DNA from 4 places in the Corallincola platygyrae genome. Region 1 is predicted to be linked to each of the others. Evidence: predicted binding sites of a transcription regulator. Region 1 holds the regulator's gene; each other region holds the start of a gene.

Region 1 (3,917 bases):
CGGCACCGGCAAAACGCCCTGCAGCAGAAGAAGCGGTACCGTCATTTGACAGCCTGCGTAACAAGCTCAGCCAGGTGGCGCGTCAACAACCACCTAAGCCAATCGCTGAAGCAAAGATTCACCGAACTATGCCAGATAACGCATCACAAGACGAAGACCAGATCGCTGATTCGCTACAGGCATTGCTTGCTCGTCAAAACAAACCTGACACCCATTCAGCTGCCAAGCCTGCTAAGGCTCCTCGTCCAATTGGTGCCTCAGCTAAGCGTCCATTGCAGCCCCAAAACACCCCCTCTCATGCGGGTGAATCTCAGTGGGGGGGCCTGAAGCAACCTTCTCATAGCCGTGGGCAGAATAGTGAGATGGAACAACTCAAGGCTGAGATGACTCAGATGCGCAAACTACTGGAGCATCAGTTATCAGGATTGATGTGGCAGGAAGTAGAGCGTCGCGAGCCGATGCGTGCCATGCTGGTTTCTCAGCTTAAAAAGATGGGATTTGCAGACGATCTGGCGGATCAGGTTGCATGTTACATTCCAGACGAAATGGAAGCGCACGAAGCGTGGCCAAAAGTTCAGAACCTGATAGCCGACCAATTGATCACCAACAACGACGCGATTATGCGCGAGGGTGGTGTGGTTGCGCTACTTGGGCCTACTGGCGTAGGCAAAACCACGACCATTGCAAAGATCGCAGCACGCTATGCGATGCAATATGGCGTTGACCAGGTTGCCTTGGTGACCACGGATACCTATCGAATTGGTGCTCATGAGCAGTTGGCAACCTATGGCAAGATCCTCGGCTGCCCGGTAAAAGTGGCTAAAGATGCCGAAGAATTGGCGCAGACACTACATCAGCTTCGCAATCGTTCGTTAGTACTGATTGATACCGCAGGCATGGGCCAGCGAGATACGCGTCTGACTGAACAGCTGCAAACGCTAATGGATGGCAGCGAACATGAAATCAAAAACTATTTGGTGCTTTCCGCTACATCTCAGCGTCAGGTTCTTCAGGAAGCGGTATCTCATTTCCGTCGCATCCCGCTTGCTGGTTGCATTTTCACCAAACTTGATGAATGTTTGAGTTTGGGCGAAATTCTGAGTGTCACAATTCAAAACGCCTTACCTATCGGGTATCTTACTGACGGACAACGAGTCCCCGAAGATATTCAGGTCGCAGATCCACGCTATCTTGTGACGAGGGCGACAGAGCTGATGGAAAGTACCAGCCAAGAGGAAGGTTACCTCTGGACAACTGATACATTCAGTGAGATCAATTCAGAATTATATGACTAACATGTTTTCCGACCAGGCGAGTGGTTTAAGAAAAATGAATCGCGCTCAGATGGTAAAAGTAATCGCTGTCACCGGAGGTAAAGGTGGCGTAGGTAAAACCAACGTATCTATTAATACGGCTGTAGCGATGGCCGAGCAGGGAAAACGTGTACTTGTTTTAGACGCTGACCTTGGGTTAGCGAACGTAGACGTAATGTTAGGTCTACGTGTTGAACATAACTTGTCTCACGTTTTGTCTGGTGAAGTTGAGCTGGAAGATATCCTGCTCGAAGGCCCTAAGGGCATCAAGATTGTGCCCGCTTCGTCAGGCACCCAGTCTATGGTTGAGCTGTCTCAAACTGAGCACGCAGGATTGATTCGTGCGTTCAGTGAATTGAGAACCCAGTTCGACGTTCTTCTTGTTGATACCGCGGCAGGTATTTCAGAAATGGTGCTGAGCTTTGCTCGTGCCGCGCAAGATGTGATGGTTGTCGTGTGTGACGAACCAACCTCTATCACTGACGCATACGCATTAATTAAATTATTGAGCCGTGAGCATGGTGTTTTTCGCTTTAAGATCGTGGCAAACATGGTGCGCTCTCTGCGAGAAGGGCAAGAATTATTTGCTAAGCTTACCCGGGTAACCGACCGATTCTTAGATGTGGCGCTGGAGCTGGTTGCTACCGTGCCTTTTGATGAAAATGTAAGAAAGGCGGTTCGTAAGCAGCAGGTTGTTGCAGATGCGTTTCCTAAATCTGCAGCGTCCATTGCGTTCAGAACTTTAGCGGCCAAGGCTGTTAATTGGCCAATACCGTCTCAGCCAACTGGTCACCTGGAGTTCTTTATCGAACAACTGCTGCAGAACCCTGAAACAATCGAAGAATAGTTGCGTGAATAAAGCGGCTGCCTATATAGCAGAACAACGTCAGACCATCGTTGAACAGCACGCTGGATTGGTCAAGCGAATTGCGCATCACCTGAAAGGGCGGTTGCCCGCCAGTGTTCAACTGGATGACCTCATTCAATCCGGCATGATCGGCCTGCTGGAAGCAAGCAAGAATTATGATGGTTCAAAAGGCGCGAGCTTCGAAACCTTTGCTGGTATTCGAATCCGAGGCGCCATGCTGGACGAAATCAGGAAGGGCGATTGGGCACCAAGATCTGTCCATCGCAACAGCCGAAAAGTCGCAGAAGCGATCGCAGATCTCGAACAGCAACTTGGACGTGATGCAACGGACACAGAAATCGCGCAAAAACTTGATATCACGGTACAGGACTACCATCATATCCTTAATGAAGTAAGTACTGGAAAGATCATAGGCTTAGAAGACCTCGGCGTTTCCGAGGATGTGATAAGCGGAGATCAAGATTCGGCACGGAGCCTACCTTTTGAAGGCATAGAATCTGAGCGCTTCCAAGCAGCCTTAGTGACCGCCATCAAAAGCTTGCCAGAGCGGGAAGCGCTGGTGTTATCGCTCTACTATGATGAAGAGCTAAATCTGCGAGAGATCGGGGAAGTGCTGGGTGTGAGCGAGTCTCGCGTCAGCCAGATCCATTCGCAGTCGATGCATCGGCTTAAAGCCAGATTGAACAATTGGACTAACTGACCCTGAGGGTCAATAACGTACCACGGTAAAGCTCACTGGAGGGCGTCTTGGATACAAGCATGAAGATTCTCATTGTTGATGATTTTTCGACGATGAGACGTATCATCAAGAATTTGTTGCGGGATCTTGGCTTCAACAATACTCATGAAGCTGATGATGGCAGTACCGCACTGCCTATGTTGCAAGGTGGTGACTTTGATTTTGTTGTTACCGATTGGAACATGCCAGGAATGCAGGGGATCGATCTGTTGCGCGCTATTCGTGCGGATGACAAACTGAAAAGTTTGCCTGTACTGATGGTGACAGCAGAAGCGAAGAAAGAGCAGATTGTTGCAGCCGCCCAGGCTGGCGTAAATGGTTACATTGTTAAGCCATTCACCGCCGCGACCCTGAAAGAGAAGCTCGACAAAGTCTTTGAGCGTCTCGGTTAAGAGACTGACGAGGGGAGCTTCATGGCTGATTCAAATCTGCCAAGCCTTACGCTTGAGCAGGCTCGTGCACTGGTATCGCATCTAGAAAGCGGCGAAGAAGACAAAGCACAGCAGTTGCTGGCCTCTTCTCACCCGGCTTTTTCCAGTGACTTATTTTCTGAAGTCGGTAAGTTGACACGTCAACTTCACGACGCATTGCAAGATTTTCAATTAGATCCTCGTTTAGGAACACTCGCAACCGAAGACATGCCTGACGCACAGCAGCGTCTGAACTATGTACTTGAAAAGACGGAAGATGCAGCAAATCGCACCATGGATGCGGTTGACGCAAGTCTGCCTATTGCGGACCGTCTAAATAGCGAGCTGGGCACCCTGATGCCAGCCTGGAAATCATTGATGGAGCGACAGATTGAACTGGGTCAGTTCAAAGAGTTGTGCCATAGCCTTAATGATTTCCTGACTTCTGCCGAAAAGGATTCAGAGGTGCTAAGAGAAAGGTTAACTGAAGTGCTAATGGCCCAGGATTTTCAGGACCTTACAGGACAAGTTATTCGTCGGGTTATCGAATTGGTTAGAGAGGTGGAAGACAATCTCATCCATCTGTT
Region 2 (3,917 bases), on a different contig from region 1:
TGCGCTCAGGTGGCAAGGTAGAGATGAATAAAGCCGCCGATCTGTTGCTCCATGAACTGCGTGCTGGCACTGTCGGTAAGATCACGATGGAAACACCGGAAATGGTGACGGCAGAAGAAGCTGAGGTAGAGCGAGTTCGGGCTGAAAAGGCTGATAAAAAGGCACAACGCAAGGCCAAGTTTAAAGGGCGCAGATAACGCAGGGGAGAAATGTGGACGTGAATACAGAAATTGAAGCGGCGGTACTTCGTCGTTTACTTGATCATCTGGACAGTCGAAAAGATGTCCAGAATATTGAACTGATGAATTTAGCTGGCTTTTGCCGCAACTGCCTGTCGAAATGGATGATGGCTGAAGCTGAATCACGTGGTGTGGGCATGGACTATGACCAGGCAAGAGAAGCGGTTTATGGGATGCCATACAGCGAATGGAAAGAGAAGCACCAAAAACCGGCTACGCCGGAACAACTCGCTAAGTTTGAAGCGTTGCAACAGGGTCAAGACTGACCCGTTAATGCTGGTTCAGTCTCTACGCAACTTGGGTTTGCTTGAAATTGGTGTTGGATACCGTTTCACAACCCAGTAGGTAGAGAAGATAAAAGTAGCAATGGTGGCCGACTGAATCAGGGTGGCCCCTTGCTGTGATAACACACCGCTTGAGAGTGCTGAGAATGCTACCAGCATAGAAAACTCGCTGGCCTGTCCCAGTCTCACGCCCAATTGTTGTGATATTGGCAAAGATTCACCTGAGCGCAGAAACGCATGTTTAAAGCTGAGCGCTTTAAGGCCAACCAGCACCACACCAAAGCAAAAGCCAGATAACATGAGGAAGGGCGCCATGGTGGCATCAAACTCTGCGCCGATGGCAAAGAAGAACAGGATAAGGAAAAACTCTCGCAGTGGTTTAAGGTGTTCAGCAATTGCCATCGCCACCTGACTTACCGCAATAGACAATCCTGCGATAAATGCCCCCATCTCATATGAAAGGCCAATCTGGTGAGCTGTCTCCGCCCAAAGTAAGCACCAGGCGAGCGTTGTAACGAAGGTGTACTCTTGGATCACATCGAAACGCCGGAACAACGGCAATACGATAAAACGTACGCCTGCAAATGCCAGTACGGCCATCACGGCCAATTTCACTAATAGCAGTCCGAAAGTGAACACCATGCCTTCGCCACTGTCGACATTGAGAAACAGGATCACCATAATCGCGAGAATATCCTGCATCAGCAGCACGCTGGTCATCACCTCACCTATGTGCTTGTGATGCAATGCGGTTGTGGGGATAAGTTTCAGTCCAATAACCGTGCTTGAGAACATCAGGGCTGCGCCTATCACCAAAGCCTCTTTTATTGCCATGCCCATACCGAGCGCAAACAAGAAGCTGGCGGAGAAAAACAGCAGAGACGTGCCTAAGGTTACCAGCGCGGTTTTTTGAAACAGTAACAGGAGCTTTCTTGGTTGCAGGTGCAGACCAAGCAGAAATAGCAGCAGGATAACGCCGACGTGGGAGATCTGTTCAATGTTATTGGCATCGGGGAACAGGTCGAAACCTGAAGGGCCAATCATAATTCCGGCAAAAATATAGGCGAGAATAATAGGCTGTCGGGCATAGAGAAATGCCGTACCAATGATCGCGGCGCTGACCACAATCATGGATAGCTGTATCACAATGGCATCTGCACTTATCTGCATGGCTGACCCCGCCTTTTTTATGGCAGCAACACCTGAACCTTGCTCACCACATCCTTATTTACTGAGCATACCCGCAAACATAGGGTGATGTGAATCATGCTTTTTACCCAGACACTACTCATTTTGCATCAACAGCGAGAAATAAAAGCATTTAGCATCAGTTAGTTAGACAAATAACAAAAAAAGGCTAAAGATTGTACAAATCTTTCCGATAACCTACGTGTACAGTTGCGTACAGAGTTTAAGCAAGGGTGAAAGGCCTTTGCATGCGTAGAAGGCGTTAACCATGAATAAAATCCCTGACATGATCAATCTGCTGCGTCCGCAGCCTGGACAGGCTAATCGTCCCGGCCAGTCTATTGCAGATAACTTGGGTGGAGCTAAGTCCATGCCAGGGCTCGTATCGTCTCAGCCTGGCGAGTCAGTTAGCCTTCGCTCGCCATTCCAAGTTGCAATGCGTTCGCTGTCGGATGCCGTTTTCCGTAACTTGCCGATGGCCAATTCAACTTCAGCAAGTGAGCCTGCTGATGTTGAAGATACCGGTGGATTTGATTTTGAATTGGTTGCGAACAATGTCACCTCCTACATTGAAAAAGCTGTGATGCAGGCCAAAGAGCGTGGTGAAAGCGACGAGTATCTGCAGGATATGATGCAGCAGGCTTATGCTGGCGTTGAGCAGGGATTTGGCGAAGCCAAAGACGAACTGGAAGAGATGGGCATGATGAGCGAAGAGCTCAACAATGGCATAGACAAGAGCTATGACATGATTCAAAACCGTCTTGGTGAGTTTGAACAAGAGCTGTTTGGTGTGCCAGCGGAAGCTGGTCCACAAGTTGAAGTAACCAGAAGCAGCAGTACTCAGAGTTATAGCTCTGGTGGCGATTTCTCAGGTGCACAGCTGGTTGGACAGTCCGCTTCTTATCGCATTGAAAATAGTGCCTCTTTAGAGCTGATGACTCAGGAAGGTGACAAGATCTCTATCAGCTTTGATGCTCTCCAGGCCAGCTCGCTGGGTATGGGATACGCCTCCAATGACAATGGTGAAGCGCTGATTTCGAGCTATAGCAACGAACAGTCATTTGGCTTCTCCTTCTCTGTTGAAGGAGATTTAAGTGAAGATGAGCTCGCCGCTATCACCGATTTTATCAATCAGGTCGCGGGTGTCGCTGATGCCTTTTTTGCGGGAGATTTCGATGCGGCGTTTGATAAAGCCAATGAGCTAGGTTTTGATGACTCGCAGATAGCCTCTTTCTCAATGAACCTTGAACAAACTCAAACTGTTGCCGTGGCCAAGGTGTATCAACAGGTTCAGGACCAGCCAGCTTCAGACCGAGGCCCCACCCGCAGCGGTGAATCTCTTTATGATGTGATGGAGCCGCTGAGTGAATACATCAAACAGTTTAAAGAACTGATTGAGCAGAGTGAAAGTCTGTTTAATGAGCGGGAAGATGATGCAACTGATTCGATAGATCAGATAGCTGAGAAAATTCTGCCATTCTTACGTCCTGAAGATGAGCAAGCTGCAGAAAGGTTCCAATCTTTCAATCAACGACTGCTGGATGCCATTGCCAAGCTTGAAGGCAATGAGCAGGCTTGAATTCAGAGATGAATGACTCCATTTGGAAGCGGCTTAGGCCGCTTTCTTTTTGCCTGACAAAAAGGTGAAATTAGTGCGCAATAAATGTATTCCCACAAATAGGAGGATGTATGGCGCTAAGCCATGAAAGCAGTACAGAGCAGCTATCGCTGCGGATCTCGCTTTATGCAACAATCGCAATGGTTGTTTTAGGTATCAGCTTCGGTCTTTGGACTGGTTCGTTTGCCATCTTTCTTGATGGTCTCTTCTCACTTTTTTCTACCGCAATGACAGGCCTTGGTCTGATCACCAGCTATCTTCTGACCCGCAACGAAGATAGACGTTTTCAATTTGGATACGCTTACATTGAGCCGTTAGCCACCGCTATCAATGGTACTGCCATCTTAGTGATGTGTTTGGGGGCCGGCGGTTATGCGATTTTCAGTTTATATACTGGTGGCCAGAGTGTGGCGATGGGCGTTGGATTGATCTATGCCCTTTGCAGCAGCTTACTGTGCTGGAGTTGCTGTGGATTTATGCGCCGTCAGGCGTCACGAAGTAATTCTTTACTATTGGATGTCGATAGCCAGGAATGGTTTGTCGACGCAATGCTCAGTAGTGTCGTTTTATTGGGATTCGTTTTGGGGT
Region 3 (3,917 bases), on a different contig from region 1:
CACTTTGCCACTGCTGGTTAGCCTGTCCAAGCATACTGGTACTCGCTTGAACCTGAATCTGCTTCTTAACAAGTTCTGCCGTCTCGAAAGCAAAGTCAGTATCACGCTGTCGAGAACGACTGTCAGATAGATTCTCCCTACTGATTGCCATACTGTTCAACGTGCTTTCAAAACGATTTATTACGGCTCCAAATAGGCTACGCTGTTTATCGACGACTCGCAACGCGTCGTCTGCTGCAATAATGGCAAACTGAGCGTTGTCGACTAAATCAACTTCATCAAGGCCCAGGTTTTCTGTGCTAAATGTTCCCAGTGTTGCTTCTATCAGTTGAAAGGCATCGGCACCGGCTTGAAAAGAAACGGTTCTGCCGCCGGCACCATTGATTTCGGTCTGGTACGACTCAAGGCGAACATAACTAAACTGGGGGTCATGGAAGTTAGTGACATCATAGTCGGTGCCATCAAAATCATCGTCGTTTTCGATAAAACGTTCCAAAAAGCCTTCAGAGCCGGAGCTGCTACCGGTGCCTAAACCGCGCATCGTATTTTGGCGAACGTCACCACCATCAGCATCAAAACCACCGAGAGCCCCGTTATCCTCGTTATAGATGTTCATCTCATCATTAACGACGTCATTAAATGTATTACCGGCGCCGAGTTCAGTAAAAAGGCCGGCCTCACTAGCCCAACGGCCGGTCTCTGCAATGGCTTCATCAAGAGTTGCGCCCTCTTTCAAGGACTGCATCATTGTTTCAATGCCAGTGCCGTTGGTTCTCTCGTGAATGTATCGCATTACAACGTAGCCACCGGAATATACTGCGGCTACCTCAAGGTCCGTGGATGGCTGTCCAGTATTGCCCTGCCAATTATTTAGAAGCTCATCTCTTATCGCGCTTAACCCTCCCGGGATATTCTCAATGTCATTGGCAAGGCGTGTATCTGCACCCCGTACAACTTCAGCAGAACCCTCAACAAACCACGTCGATTTGGTGGACAGGTCCATATTCACTGCCATTACGCCGTGAGTCATCTCATGCAAGATTGTTTCGTCCAATCTAATCAGGTTGTCGCCGGTTAGCCCGTTATCAAAACCATTGCCAAAATCATCCATATCAACAACAAGGCGTAACTCTTTCGCAGGATCACCGGGCACATTCTGGTATTCGACAAACGCTAACGTACCGTTCTGTCCATCAACATGCTCAAGGTCGACAGTTAAAAGTTCCCCTCCACCAAACAAACCTAACTGATCTCCCAGAATAATGGTGGACTCTTGAAGGTAACTCTTTCTCAGACCCTGCAAAATATTGCGCTCAGACACATCAAAAAGATAACCCGAACCATTATCAAACAACTTAGTGTCGCCAAAACGCGTAGTTTCGTTTATTCGGTCAACTTCCTTGAGAAGCTGACTCGCTTCCTCTTGCAGCGACTGACGGTCCTCGCGGCTGTATACACCGTTAGCTGCTTGAATACTTAATTCTCGTACACGTTGGATTGAGTTGGTGATTTCCTGCAAAGCTCCTTCTGCGGTGCGCAGCATAGCTGCGCCGTCATTGACGTTTCTTGTAGCAACAGCAAATCCATCGATCTTTGCAGTTATGCGATTTGATAACTGCAAACCAGCAGCATCGTCAGCAGCAGTATTTATGCGCAGCCCAGAAGATAAACGTGCAAACGACTCGCTCAAGCCTCGGCTGGCGTTGCTCAACGCGTTTTGGCTAAACAGTACATTGCTGTTGGTTTGTAAAGATGAAATCAAATGGCAGATCTCTGGCTACAATAGTGACAGCTCTCACACTATGTCGGCATGCACATAATCAACCTTTAGATAAAAGTCACAAACCAAGATCCAGCTCATACTGAATTAGCAATTAAAAAATAGAAACTAACTTAGATCACAAACAGATATTGGAATGTGCGTGTCCTCGCAAGCCTGATGATTACTGGCGATTCAGGTTTTACTTAAGCGCAAGCAAGTACCAAAATAGCCACACCTACTCACCAATTAGTAAGACTAAAAGCGATGAAAAAAGGTATTAAAAACTTTCTCAAGTCCATCCTTCTTGCAGCTGGATTATGGTTTTTATTTATGTGGTTGACCGAATCACAAACTCTGGCAGTTCTCACCTCAGTTTTAGTACTGTCTGCCGGAATCCTTTCTTTGGTTGAAGACTTGGTCAATCAAAGCAGGAAAACAAACCAACTGATTTTATAGTTAAGGCTCCGTCTGCCTCTTAAGAGGTGTGGCAGACGCTACTTATCGCGCTTAACTTTTTTCTCTCTTTTTTATTCCTTATCTTTCTTAAAACAACAACTCCTTGTTTACGCGTACCTTTTGGCTGACTTGCCAGGAGACCTTCGTTATTCCGTACTCATTACAAAGCTGGCTTTGTCCATACTTACACTGACGCTTGTTTCGCTGGAGTAAGTTATGGCGGGTCGCTACTTCCCTTTTTCTTTTAAGAGTTTTGTTTGGTTAATCGTGGCTTTGTTGGTACTACTTTATGGCTTGCAATGGCTGACATACGCAGACAAATATCAACTACGACAGGTAAACGACTTCCCGGAATCAGATAGAATCACCCCACTCTATCGGAATGTAACCACACATATCCGCGACACACCGCGACCGGAAGAAACTTTTACCTTCCCTGTTCCTCTGGGTGGTGTGGGCCCTGACATTCCCCTCTATGCAGGTGACAATCAACATCCCTTCTTTTGCATGACAGTAGATTCCAAACTTGGCCAACCACTCGTTGATAACCAGCAAGGCTTAGGCGTCCCAGTCTACGAACAGTACCCTCCCGAAAATAACAATCATGTGATCGGGTATAGTAAAGATTGTTTGATAAAGACCTCCCTTCGATACTTTTTTCAAAACACAGAAGGCGAATTTAAGCCGTTCGAACTTGAGTCAGCCCCCGACTCGAATGACATAATGAGAGTTAACCTGGGAGGAGAAGATGTCCCCTTCATTATCCGTGTCGAGACGGGCAGCATAAATCGCTATCTGTACATGATCGCGATGCCAGTCGTTTGGCCTGCAGCCCCTGAGCGTGATTCATCTCAGCTTTGGAATAAGCGCCTGATTTACCAATTCAAAGGGGGATCGGGGATTGGCTTTCGTCAGGGCAAACTGCGTATGCGTGGCATTATTGAGCGACGTGCTGCGCAACTGGCCAAAGGATATGCTGTCGTCACATCCACAGCCAATCGAACAAGTTATACCTATAACATGTTGCTGGCCGAAGACACCGCAACCAGAGTAAAGCGGCAGTTCACCAGCATTTACGGTAATCCATTATATACAGTGGGTGTAGGAGGCTCTGGTGGTGGACTAGCGCAATACCTGATCGCCCAAAATAAACCCGGCATCATCGATGCCGCCCTCCCCCTTTACAGTTACCCAGACATGATCTCGCAAACCATTTATGGATTAGATTGTGAACTGATTGAGCACTATTTTGCTATCACCTCGTTTGATAGAGATAAGTGGAGTGACTGGAATCTCAGGCGTTCCATACTCGGTGTTAACACCAAGCAGGGACATATACATAGGTATGCATGGCTCCAGCCCATAAACCAGTTAGCTGCTGGAGTATGGCCAGAGTATCCCGACGGCAACAGTGAATGTCACAATGGCTGGTTTGGCCTAACCTCTCTGGTTCACAACCCGAAGCAGACCTATCTTCGTAACTATTACTCAGATAACACCAAGGCAGCCGTAAACTGGACTTACTGGGAAGACATGGTTGCACTGTTTGGGCGAGACAAACATGGTTTTGCCAATACCACCTGGGACAACAGAGGTGTTCAGTATGGTCTTGAGGCCCTGAAAAATGGAGAGATTTCGCCAGAGGAGTTCATTCATCTAAATCGTTATATTGGCGGATGGAAACCACAGCACCAAATGG
Region 4 (3,917 bases), on a different contig from region 1:
CATCGTTGAGTCTAAGTACGACGAAGTTATCGAGCGTTTCGCTAAGTACGGCGCAGCTGTACTTTCTAAAGCAGATGCAAACAAGGTACGTAAAGTACTGATGATCGACGGTGCTCTGAACGCCAAGATCGTAGGTCAGCCAGCATACAAGATTGCTGAACTGGCAGGCGTAACTGTTCCTAAGGCAACTAAGATCCTTATCGGTGAAGGCCTGGAAGCATCTTACGATGACGAATTCTCTCACGAGAAACTGTCTCCTACTCTGGGTGTTTACAAAGCGAAAGACTTCGAAGATGCGGTTCGTCAGGCAGCTATCGTTCTCGACATCGGCGGTGTAGGCCACACTTCAGTGCTTTACACAGACCAAGACGCAAACGCTGATCGTATCAACTACTTCGGCGACAAGATGAAGACTGCACGTATTCTGGTGAATACGCCTTCTTCTCACGGTGGTATTGGTGACCTTTACAACTTCGACCTTGCGCCTTCACTGACCCTGGGTTGTGGTTCTTGGGGTGGTAACGCCATCTCTGAAAACGTAGGTCCTAAGCACCTGATTAACAAGAAAGTTGTTGCTAAGCGAGCTGAAAACATGTTGTGGCATAAACTACCTAAGTCTATCTACTTCCGTCGTGGCTCTCTGCCAATCGCTATGGACGATCTGGACGGCAAGAAACGTGCTCTGATCGTTACCGATAGCTTCCTGTTCAACAACGGTTATGTTGATGACCTGCGTGCCATCCTTAAAGATAAGGGCATGGAAGTTGAAGTATTCTACGAAGTAGAAGCGGATCCTACACTGAGCGTTGTAAACAAAGGTGCTGACGTTTGTCGCACTTACCAGCCTGACGTAATTCTGGCTGTGGGCGGTGGTTCTCCAATGGACGCTGCGAAGATCATGTGGGTAATGTACGAGCACCCAGAAACTGACTTCGCTGACCTGTCTATGCGCTTTATGGATATCCGTAAGCGTATCTACAAGTTCCCTAAGATGGGTACCAAAGCTGAGCTGGTATGTATCACTACCACTTCAGGTACAGGTTCAGAAGTTACTCCGTTCGCTGTTGTTACCGATGACCAGACTGGTCAGAAGTACCCTCTGGCTGACTACGAGCTGACGCCTAACATGGCAGTTGTTGACGCCAACCTGGTTATGGATATGCCTAAGTCTCTGTGTGCGTTCGGTGGTTATGACGCTGTAACTCACGCAATGGAAGCTTATGTATCTGTACTGGCTAACGAATACTCTGATGGTCAGGCTCTGCAAGCACTTAAGCTGCTTCAGCACTACCTGCCTAGCTCTTATAAGAACGGCAAGGCTGACGCTGTTGCCCGTGAGAAGGTTCACAACGCCGCGACTATCGCTGGTATCGCGTTTGCGAACTCTTTCCTGGGTGTGTGTCACTCAATGGCTCACAAACTGGGTGCTGAGTTCCACATTCCTCATGGTCTGGCAAACGCCCTGCTTCTGGCTAACACTGTTCGCTTTAACGCGACAAACACGCCTACCAAGCAAACTGCGTTCTCTCAGTACGACCGTCCTAAGGCACGTGCTCGCTACGCTGAAGTGGCTGACCACTTGGGTCTGGGTGGTAAGAACACCGAAGAGAAAGTTAACAACCTGCTGACTTGGTTGGAAGAACTGAAAGTTGAGCTGAACATCCCACTGTCTATCCAAGACGCTGGTGTTGATGAAGCAGCCTTCATGGCCAAAGTTGACCAGCTTGCAGTTGATGCGTTCGACGACCAGTGTACTGGTGCGAACCCACGCTACCCTCTGATCAGCGAACTGAAGCAAGTTCTTATCGATTCTTTCTACGGCCGTCCGTACCAAGAAGGCGAAGACAGTGCTGATGCCTTAGCTAAATCTCAAAAAGCTAAGAAAGCACCTGCTAAGAAAAAGTAATTAGCAGCCGCTAAGAATAAAAAAGCCCGCTTAATGCGGGCTTTTTTATTAATTTTTTAAAACAAAGCTGCTTGTACATAAGCCAACTTCGCTGGGACTGTTTACGCTGCGACGGGCTTTGAGTGCAGCTGATTGAGCAGGGATATCATTGGCTCGTCAGCAGGATATGTTCTTTCAGTAGGCTTTGCTGGGTTTTGTTTCCAATGCGGCAAGATAGCTTTAATGTCAGCAGATATACCATCATCATTTTCAGACTTGCCTACAAGCGGCTGTGGCATTAATGCGTCAGCTAACCTTAGATCCGCCAATGAAGCTTCTGCTTTACGTAACTGATGATACAAGCCAAGTTTTTCGTCGATAGCGTCATCAGCGTAAAGCGGTTTGGGGGGAGTAAGTTGAAGTGCACGCCGCAGCGAAGCATCGGTTGCATCGGCTTCTCTTTGTTGAGTATTAGCAAACGAGAATTGCGGCTGATCCGTTACGTCATCAGAGAGCATTGCCAACAGAAGGGAAAACTTAGCACTATCGCTACTGGCTATCGCATAATTCAGCGATTGACCAAGCTCCAGCTCGTTTACTACCCATGTTGAATTGACCTGATTGGACTGCACAATTCTACCCGTTTCACTTTGTTAACTAGTTGTCGGCAAGCTCCATAAAATCTTTAATCAAATTTAGTTTTGCGGTGATCCATGCCCCTTACTGCACCATGTCGCTATGCTATATTCACGCAGGAGTTAAAACGCGGTAACTCAGGGAGTTAGTTTGAAACTAAACAATTCACGCGTGCTGGTTGTTGATGACCAACGTTCATTTCAGGTCATGCTGAAAGGCATGCTGAACAATATTGGTTATACCAGCATAGATATGTGTGAGAGTGGCGAGCAAGCAGTCAAGATATGTAACGATCATGACTTCGACTTGCTGCTTGTCGACTACAACTTAGGTATGAACAAGAAAAATGGGCGGCAACTGCTGGAAGAGCTGCGCGCAAAATCCCTGATCACCACGGAAGCTATTTTCATTATTGTCACCGGCGAAAACAGTCGTGCAATGGTGTTAGGCGCCATTGAAAACCAGCCCGATGATTACATAATGAAGCCCTTCTCTCAGCGCCAACTTAGTTCTCGTATCGAGCGCGCCTATCACAAGCGCCAGGCAATGCAGCCGATTCTCACCAAGCTGGCCGATCAGGACGATAAGGGGGCAATCGAAGCCTGCCACAAACTCATCACAACTGGCGGCAAGTACAGCGCCCACTGCAAGAACCTGCTGGCGGAACTGTTTTGTAAAACCGGTCAATATGAGGAGTCGGAGAAATTCCTGAAGTCGCTACTTGCCGAAAGAGATATCTCGTGGGCAAAAGTCGCACTAGCCCGCAGCTTAATCGGCATGTCTCGTTTTGAAGAAGCAAAAGAGCTTCTTGAAGAGCTTCTTGTTGTGCACCCTCAGCTGTTGGATGCTCATGACCTAAAAGCCAAAGCACTGTATGGGCTATCCGAACCAGCACTTGCACTTCAATCACTGCAAGACGCAGCGGATATCTCTCCATACTCAATTGAGCGTCAACAACAAATTGCCACTATCGCAAAAGAGGTCGGCGAAAAAACCTTAGCGCAAGAAACGTATCAAAACATCTATGAGTTAAGTAAGCGCTCTCTTCATCATGATATAGAGCACTTACTTAACTATGTCCGGAACACCTTTGAAGCGTCAGAGAGCGCAGAAGAAGCCCCTAAACGACATAAATTCCATCACGAAGCGATGAACTGTTTACACCGAGCAAAACAAGACAACTTGTATGGTGACTTCGACTTCGCAACCTTTGAGGGTTTATGCCAGGCCAAGCTTGAAGCAAACAAAGGTGAGCTGATTAAGGCAAAGAAATCCTACTATCAGGCGGTCAAGCCATTCTCCGACTTAGGCGTAGAGGGTATTCCAAAGGAGTTTCTGGGAGAGAGTTTGATTACGTTAGGCAGGATTGGTGAGTTTGAGGAGATGATGCAGACTG

The links. The regulator FliA, encoded in region 1, starts transcription of late flagellar genes. The targets are predictions, from matches to a motif close to CTAAAGNTNNNNNNNNNNNNGCCGATA.
Positions count from the first base shown of each region.
Region 2: ABEA14_RS14490 (DUF5610 domain-containing protein) is a predicted target of FliA. The motif match lies at 1,881-1,907, and genes of this name have one in related genera.
Region 3: ABEA14_RS12410 (flagellinolysin) is a predicted target of FliA. The motif match lies at 1,804-1,830, and genes of this name have one in related genera.
Region 4: ABEA14_RS12565 (VC2046/SO_2500 family protein) is a predicted target of FliA. The motif match lies at 2,548-2,574, and genes of this name have one in related genera.

Region 1 is NZ_BAABLI010000004.1:376,071-379,987, forward strand. Features, by position in the region: gene flhF (flagellar biosynthesis GTPase FlhF) at 1-1,295, shown strand, start outside; gene ABEA14_RS02335 (MinD/ParA family protein) at 1,288-2,160, shown strand; gene ABEA14_RS02340 (RNA polymerase sigma factor FliA) at 2,165-2,881, shown strand; gene cheY (chemotaxis response regulator CheY) at 2,929-3,312, shown strand; gene ABEA14_RS02350 (protein phosphatase CheZ) at 3,334-3,917, shown strand, end outside.
Region 2 is NZ_BAABLI010000016.1:100,806-104,722, forward strand. Features, by position in the region: gene ylqF (ribosome biogenesis GTPase YlqF) at 1-197, shown strand, start outside; gene ABEA14_RS14480 (DUF1244 domain-containing protein) at 212-505, shown strand; gene ABEA14_RS14485 (cation:proton antiporter domain-containing protein) at 521-1,693, opposite strand; gene ABEA14_RS14490 (DUF5610 domain-containing protein) at 1,980-3,290, shown strand; gene ABEA14_RS14495 (cation diffusion facilitator family transporter) at 3,401-3,917, shown strand, end outside.
Region 3 is NZ_BAABLI010000014.1:253,977-257,893, forward strand. Features, by position in the region: gene ABEA14_RS12410 (flagellinolysin) at 1-1,762, opposite strand, end outside; gene ABEA14_RS12415 (hypothetical protein) at 2,027-2,218, shown strand; gene ABEA14_RS12420 (DUF6351 family protein) at 2,435-3,917, shown strand, end outside.
Region 4 is NZ_BAABLI010000014.1:287,621-291,537, forward strand. Features, by position in the region: gene adhE (bifunctional acetaldehyde-CoA/alcohol dehydrogenase) at 1-1,906, shown strand, start outside; gene ABEA14_RS12565 (VC2046/SO_2500 family protein) at 2,008-2,517, opposite strand; gene ABEA14_RS12570 (response regulator) at 2,672-3,917, shown strand, end outside.